3 regions of the Kitasatospora sp. NPDC004669 genome follow, and region 1 is predicted to be linked to each of the others. Evidence: riboswitches for the same ligand, from Rfam matches in the RefSeq annotation. Region 1 holds a riboswitch; each other region holds the start of a gene.

Region 1 (2,252 bases):
GCGCGAGCGTCAGCCGGTCTGGTCGACGCGGGCAGCCCAGCGCTGTTCGACGTTGCTGAAGCGCCAGTAGGCGAGGGCACAGGCCCAGACCACGACGAACATGCCGACCAGGATGTAGCCGACGTTGTCGAGGCTGATGTCGGAGATCCAGCCGGTGACCGGGTCGGTGAGGTCGAGCTTCTCGTGCAGGACGCCGACCAGCTCGATGGTGCCGATGACGAAGGCCACGGCGATCGACAGCCCGGTGATGGTGAGGTTGTAGTAAACCTTGCGCACCGGGTTGGAGAACGCCCAGTGGTAGGCGAAGTTCATGAAGGTGCCGTCGAGGGTGTCGAACAGGCTCATGCCGCAGGCGAACAGCAGCGGCAGGCAGATGATCGCGTACCAGGGCAGGCCGGAGGCGGCGCCGGAGCCGGCCATCACCATCAGCGCGACCTCGGTGGCGGTGTCGAAGCCCAGGCCGAACAGCACGCCGACCGGGTACATCTGGCCGGGGCGGCGGATGGACTTGGTGAGGCGCCCGAGGATGCGGTTCATGAAGCCGCGCTCGTCGAGGTGCTTCTCCAGCTGCTTCTCGTCGAACTGGCCAGCCCGCATGGCCTTGTAGACGTGGTAGATCCCGGCGAGCGCGATCAGGTTGAGCGCGGCGATCAGGTAGAGGAAGGTGCCGGAGACACTGGTGCCGATGACACCCAGCCACTGGTGCGCGGTGGACTGGTCGTCGACCAGGGTGCCGGCGATCTGTGCGCCGCCGGCGACGAGGGCGGCCATCGCCATGACGATGCTGGAATGGCCGAGGGCGAACCAGAACCCGACCGAGACCGGGCGCTGGCCGTCGGCCATCAGCTTGCGGGTGGTGTTGTCGATGGCGGCGATGTGGTCGGCGTCGAAGGCGTGCCGCATGCCGAGGGTGTAGGCGGTGATGCCGAGCCCGACGCCGAAGGCCTGGTTGCCGATCGTGTAGTGGTTCGGGGCGACCAGCAGGAACAGCATGCCGAAGGCGACCACGTGCATGGCCACGATGACGGCCAGCAGCGTGGCGGTGCGGACGGTGTCCTGCCGCTGCCAGCGCGGCGGCAGCGGCAGGGTCGATGACGGGGTTTCGTCGGTGAGGGTCATGACGGGCGGCCTCTCCAGCTCCTCGATGGGGGCACCCCCGGGTGAGGTCGGGGGAGTCGTGCACGCCGTGGCCGGTCTCCTGGCTGGGGGATGGACAGTTCTGCCCGCGTCCGGGCAGGGCTGAGCGCACCCCACGGCTCGTCTTCCCGCGCGCCGTACGGCACCGGTGACTGCCCGCAGTTCCTGCGGGCACGCCAGGGGCACTACCCCTTCACAGTGGCGAGGGCCGCGCCGGAATCGGCTCCTGAGGAGCTGTCACCGGACTTCCCGAACACCACGGCGGGGAACACCGTAGGGGCTGGCCCACCCTGTCGACAAGGCTGCGCAGCTGCGCATATGTTGCAATAACGCAAAGTGCTGACACGGGCATGGCGGGTGAGGGGGAGCGCACGTGCCAGGGGCAATCGATGCCGAAGCGGTGCGGGCGGCCGCTGCCGCGGTGGCGGACCGGGAGCGGCTGCGCGCCGCCGCCGAGCGATTCGCGCTGCTGGCGGAGCCCCGCCGGCTGGCGCTGCTGACCGCCATGCGGGCCGCCGGACCGATCCCGGTCTCCGACCTCGCACAGGCCTGCCAGGTCGCCCCGGCCGCCGTCTCGCAGACGCTGCGGCTGCTCCGTGCGTCGGGGGTGGTCGTCGCGGTCAAGCAGGGCCGCGTGGTTCGCTACGAGCTTCGTGACGCGGCTCTGGAGCAGATCCTCGACGGAGTCCGCGCGCAGGCGTCCTGAGGTGGGGGCTTGGGCATCAGGACCGCCCCCACCTTCAGGTGGATCAGGAGCCGGAGAACGCCTTCGTCAGCTGGCCGGCCGCGTTGCGGTAGACGGTGAGCAGGTCGAGGTCCTGGTCCGGGTAGTTGACGATGTTCACCTGCTTGGCGCCCGAGTCGGGCAATACCGTGCCGACTGACATGTTCTCGTTCTCCAGGACGAACTGTGGCTTCTTCGCGGACAGTTCGGCCAGCTGCGTCGGGGTGACGGCCTCCGGGCCGTAGGTGCCGGTGGGCTGGACGCCCGCGAGGTCGGCGGCCCAGGTGGTGAACGTCTGGGTGACCACCACCGGTGCCTGCCCGGCGGGCCATTTGGCCTTCACCTGTTGGGCGAGCTTGTCGTACTCGGCGGTGAAGGCGGTGTTCCACTG
Region 2 (2,252 bases), on a different contig from region 1:
TGGACTATCCGCTCGGAGGCCCGGCGGCCGATCGCCACGACGATCCCGGCCCCGACGGCGGCGGCCGCCACAACGGCTGCGGTTCCCCAACGCATATCGTTCCCCGCTCTGCTTCACGGACCGGACGGTGTTCGTACACCAGTTCACCGCAGCCGCGTGCCCCCGGCCACCGGGCTGGGCCGTCCGGGGCATGCGGGAGCAGAGGGGAAAGGGGATCGTCAGACCGGGACGGCCGTCTGCTGGGCGGCGAGGAGGTGCCAGAACCGGGGGATGAGGGGCCCGGCAGGGGTGTGGGGGCCGCTGGGAGTGCCCCAGTGGGTGGGGACGTGGTGCTCCTGCTGGAGGAGGGGCAGGACGGCGGCCAGGTCGGGTTCGGGGACGGGGACGAGGCGGGCGAGGGCACGGAGGTGGGGTTGCCAGCGGCCGGCGACGCACTGGCGCAGGAGCCGGTCGAGGGCCTCGGCGCGGCCGGTGGCCTCGACGAGCTCGGTCAGCCGCAGGCCCAGGACCTGGGCGAGGGCGTGGGTCTGGTCCGGGTCGCCGTCCCAGTGGCCGGTCAGTTCGGCCTCCTGGTACGTGGGCAGGAGCATGCCGACGCGCTCGGCGACGGCCTCCTGGCCGAGCTCCCGGGCGATGCGGTGGTCCCTCAGACGCGTCGGGCGGGCGCCCAGCAGGTCGGCGGCGGGGCACCAGAGGGCGCGGGCGAGGGCGATGAACTCGGCCTCGCCGGGGCGCAGGTCGCCGTTCTCCCAGGCGAGGACGTGGCCGGACAGCAGCCGCACACCGTGGGCGGCCATGCCCTCGGCGACCTGTTCCGGGGTCAGGCCGAGGCCGACCCGGTGGGCGCGGGCGGCCTCGGGTGAGAACGGCACCGGGGGCGGGGCGGCGACGGGGGTCTTTCTGCGGCGCATGGCACCGAACGGTAGGTGCGGCCCTCGCCGCGCCCCCAGCCGCCGAACACACGAAGCGGAGCCGACGAGGCCTCCACCGCGCTGGGCGATCGCACAGCACGACACCCGGTACACCGTGTGACCAACCCCTCCGAGGCCTCGGTTGACGCACGGATCGGCCGCGTGATGGGATCCTCGGGCCAAACGGAGGCATGGAGAGGAAGCCGGTGCGAGTCCGGCGCGGTCCCGCCACTGTCACCGGGGAGCACGCTCGGAAGGTGCCACGGCGGACCGTCAGTCATTGCTGGCAGGCTGCTGGAAGGCTCCGGGGGTGCGTCCGACCCGGAAGCCAGGAGACTCTCGCCCCCGGTACGTCGATCCAGGGCGCGGACCCTGAGTGAGGACACGCACGCGATGCAGGCTGCCCCGCCCCGTCCGACTCCGAGCTGCCCGCCGTCGTGCGCCCGCTGACCCGCGCCGCCGCCTTCGCGCTGGGCGCCGTCGCGGGCTACGCCGCCGACGCCCGCTTCGCCGACCCCCGCCGCGGCCACCCGGTCGCCCTCTTCGGCACCGCCGCGACCCGCCTGGAGCGCCGCCTGTGGCGCGACGACCGTGCGGCCGGGACGGCGTACACGGCGCTGTGCGTGGGCGCGGTCGCGGCCGGCGCGCTGGCCCTGGACCGTACGGTGGGCCGCCGTCCGCTGGGCCGGGCGGCACTGGCCGCGGCGGCGACCTGGACGGTGCTCGGCGGCACCTCGCTGACCCGGGAGGCGCGCACCATCGGCCGCTCGCTCACCGCAGGCGATCTGACGGCCGCCCGGGAGCGGCTGCCGCACCTGTGCGGGCGGGACCCGAGCGCGCTGGACGGGCAGCAGATCGCCCGCGCGGTGGTCGAGTCGGTGGCCGAGAACACTGCGGACGCCGTGGTGAACGCGCTGGTCTGGGGCGCCCTGGCGGGCACGCCGGGGCTGCTGGCCTTCCGCGCGGTGAACACCCTGGACGCCATGGTGGGCCACCGCTCGCCCCGCTACGCCCGCTTCGGCTGGGCCTCGGCCCGGCTGGACGACGTCGCCGGCTGGCCGGGCGCCCGGCTGACCGCGCTGCTGACGGTGGCCGCCGCGCCCGAACCCCGTACCGCCTGGCGGGTCTGGCGCCGGGACGGCTCCGCGCACCCGAGCCCGAACGCGGGCCAGGCCGAGTCGGCCTTCGCCGGCGCGGTGGGCGTACGCCTGGGCGGGACGCTCCGGTACCCGCACGAGCCGAAGGGCGCGCCGGTGCCGAAAGCGACGAGCGACGAGCGAGCGGTGGCGGCGCCCCCGGCCGAAGGCGGGGGGAGAGTGCCGGAGAGTGGGCCCCTCCTGT
Region 3 (2,252 bases), on a different contig from region 1:
TCCCAGATCGGCTTCGACGAGTCGTCGGACTGGCCGCCCGGGGTCCCGCTCGCGCTCGACGGGCCGGGGGTGGGCTTGGTGGAGGCGGACACGGTGGCGGTCGGACCGCCGCCGGCCTTGTTGGTGTCGCCCTTCTTGCCGAGGAGCAGCGCACCGCCCGCCGCCAGGCCGCCCACCAGGACGACCGCGGCCGCGATGCCGATGACCTTCATCCGGCGCTTGCGCTTGCCGTCGGCCTCGTTGCGGTTCGCCAGTGCCTCCCAGTCCGGCTCGACGCGCTGCGGCGGCGCCGGCTGCTGGGGCGGCACCGGCTGCTGGGGCGGCTGCTGCTGCCACTGCGGCTGAGGGGCCGTCGGCTGCACCGGCTGGGGCTGGGGCTGCGGGGCCGGCTGCGGCACCGGCTGCGGCTGGGGCACCGGCTGGGCCTGCGGCTGCGCGACCGGCTGGGGCTGCGGCCGCGGCACCGGCGGGACGGGCTGCGAGAGCGGCTGCGCGGACGGCACCACCGGCCCGTACGAGGCCGGCGGCGGGCCGAAACCGCCGCTCGGCGGCGGCACCGGACCCGGCACCGCCGGCTGCTGATTCTGTGCGCCCCCCGACCCGGCGGGAGGCGTCCCCTGCGGCCCCTGCCCAGGTACGCCAGTTCCGTCGCTCATGCGCCCAGATCGTAGGGCATCCCCCCGACCACCGATCCGCCCGGTGACCATTCCGTATCGAAACCAGGACGCCCACGCTGCGGATCACGGGCTCCGACCGCGCGGATCCAGGGCCTCCGACGGCCACGAACAGCCACGGACGGCCTCCCGCCCGGTACCGCCGGTCATCGCCCCAACACACCGCGCCGCACAACATGTGGTGCCGCATCAGTGAGACACCACTACATGTATGCTCACTCCTGCTGTCGATGCAGGGGAACCCGGTGGGAGTCCGGGACTGCCCCGCAGCGGTGTGCGGGCGGCTCCAGCAGCCGTACCCGCGAGTCCGAGTACCTGCCGAACAGCGTGCGCCACGGCCCTCCCGCAGAGGCCGCGCCGGCACGAGCAGTACCCCTCCGGGCCTCGCGGGCGGGCCGGGGAGACACCGTCGCGCGGCGCGTTTTGCGTTCGCGCCGTGCTCCCCTGCCCAGATCGGCCCGGCGCCACCCGATCACCGCCGCCGATCGCCGCCAGGAGAGAGCGCCTTGACCACCGCTGCCTCAGCCACCCTGCCCACCCAGGGCTCCGGTACCGCCTTCACCGACTCGACGGTCTCCGACCCCGGAGGCGCGCTGCTGCGGCTGCTCACCGACCGCAGCGCCGACCTCACCGAGGTCGACCCCGGCCATGTCGCCGCCGCCGCGCTGCGCGGCCGCCACGCCGGCTCGGACTTCGCCGAGCTGCGCGGGCTGGCCGTGGACGCCGCCGCGTCGATGATCGCCGAGGACCCCCAGTACTCGAAGCTGGCGGCCCGTCTGCTCGCCCTGGAGATCGTCGACGAGGCGAACAGTCAGGGCTCGGTCTCCTTCTCCGCCTCGATCGCCGTCGGCCACGCCGAGGGCCTGATCGGCGACACCACCGCGGCCTTCGTCGCCAAGCACGCCGCCGCCCTGGACGCGCTGATCGACGCCACCGGCGACGACCGCTTCGAGTACTTCGGCCTGCGCACCGTCCAGTCCCGCTACCTGCTGCGCCACCCGATCACCCGCAAGGTGATCGAGACCCCGCAGCACTTCCTGCTCCGCGTCGCCTGCGGCCTGGCGGTCGGCGACTCCGAGCAGTCGGTGCGCGAGGTGGCCGAGCTGTACGGCCTGATGAGCCGCCTGGAGTACCTGACCTCCTCGCCCACGCTCTTCAACTCCGGCACCCGGCACCCGCAGATGTCGAGCTGCTATCTGCTCGACTCCCCGCTGGACAACCTGGACTCGATCTACAACCGCTACGCGCAGATCGCCCGCCTGTCCAAGCACGCCGGCGGCATCGGCCTGTCCTACTCGCGCATCCGCTCGCGCGGCAGCCTGATCCGCGGCACCAACGGCAAGTCCAACGGCATCGTCCCGTTCCTGCGCACCCTCGACTCCTCGGTCGCCGCGGTCAACCAGGGCGGCCGCCGCAAGGGCGCGGCCTGCGTCTACCTGGAGACCTGGCACGCCGACATCGAGGAGTTCCTGGAGCTGCGCGACAACACCGGTGAGGAGGCGCGCCGCACCCACAACCTCAACCTGGCGCACTGGATCCCGGACGAGTTCATGCGCCGGGTCAACGCCAACCAGGACT

Evidence for each region. A riboswitch is a leader RNA that binds a small molecule or an ion and turns the genes downstream of it on or off. The one in region 1 is predicted to bind cobalamin.
Region 2: it holds a riboswitch for cobalamin, as region 1 does, so the genes downstream of both, ABZW30_RS32400 (cobalamin biosynthesis protein) here and ABZW30_RS28210 (HoxN/HupN/NixA family nickel/cobalt transporter) in region 1, are expected to answer to the same signal.
Region 3: it holds a riboswitch for cobalamin, as region 1 does, so the genes downstream of both, ABZW30_RS19885 (ribonucleoside-diphosphate reductase subunit alpha) here and ABZW30_RS28210 (HoxN/HupN/NixA family nickel/cobalt transporter) in region 1, are expected to answer to the same signal.

What each region holds. Positions count from the first base shown of each region.
Region 1 is NZ_JBEXKB010000039.1:6,466-8,717, reverse strand. It holds gene ABZW30_RS28210 (HoxN/HupN/NixA family nickel/cobalt transporter) at 10-1,119, opposite strand; cobalamin riboswitch at 1,171-1,413, opposite strand; gene ABZW30_RS28205 (metalloregulator ArsR/SmtB family transcription factor) at 1,511-1,843, shown strand; gene ABZW30_RS28200 (zinc ABC transporter substrate-binding protein) at 1,887-2,252, opposite strand, start outside.
Region 2 is NZ_JBEXKB010000050.1:13,910-16,161, reverse strand. It holds gene ABZW30_RS32410 (alpha/beta hydrolase) at 1-95, opposite strand, end outside; gene ABZW30_RS32405 (helix-turn-helix transcriptional regulator) at 219-911, opposite strand; cobalamin riboswitch at 1,107-1,250, shown strand; gene ABZW30_RS32400 (cobalamin biosynthesis protein) at 1,349-2,252, shown strand, end outside.
Region 3 is NZ_JBEXKB010000022.1:19,624-21,875, forward strand. It holds gene ABZW30_RS19880 (hypothetical protein) at 1-557, opposite strand, end outside; cobalamin riboswitch at 879-1,012, shown strand; gene ABZW30_RS19885 (ribonucleoside-diphosphate reductase subunit alpha) at 1,205-2,252, shown strand, end outside.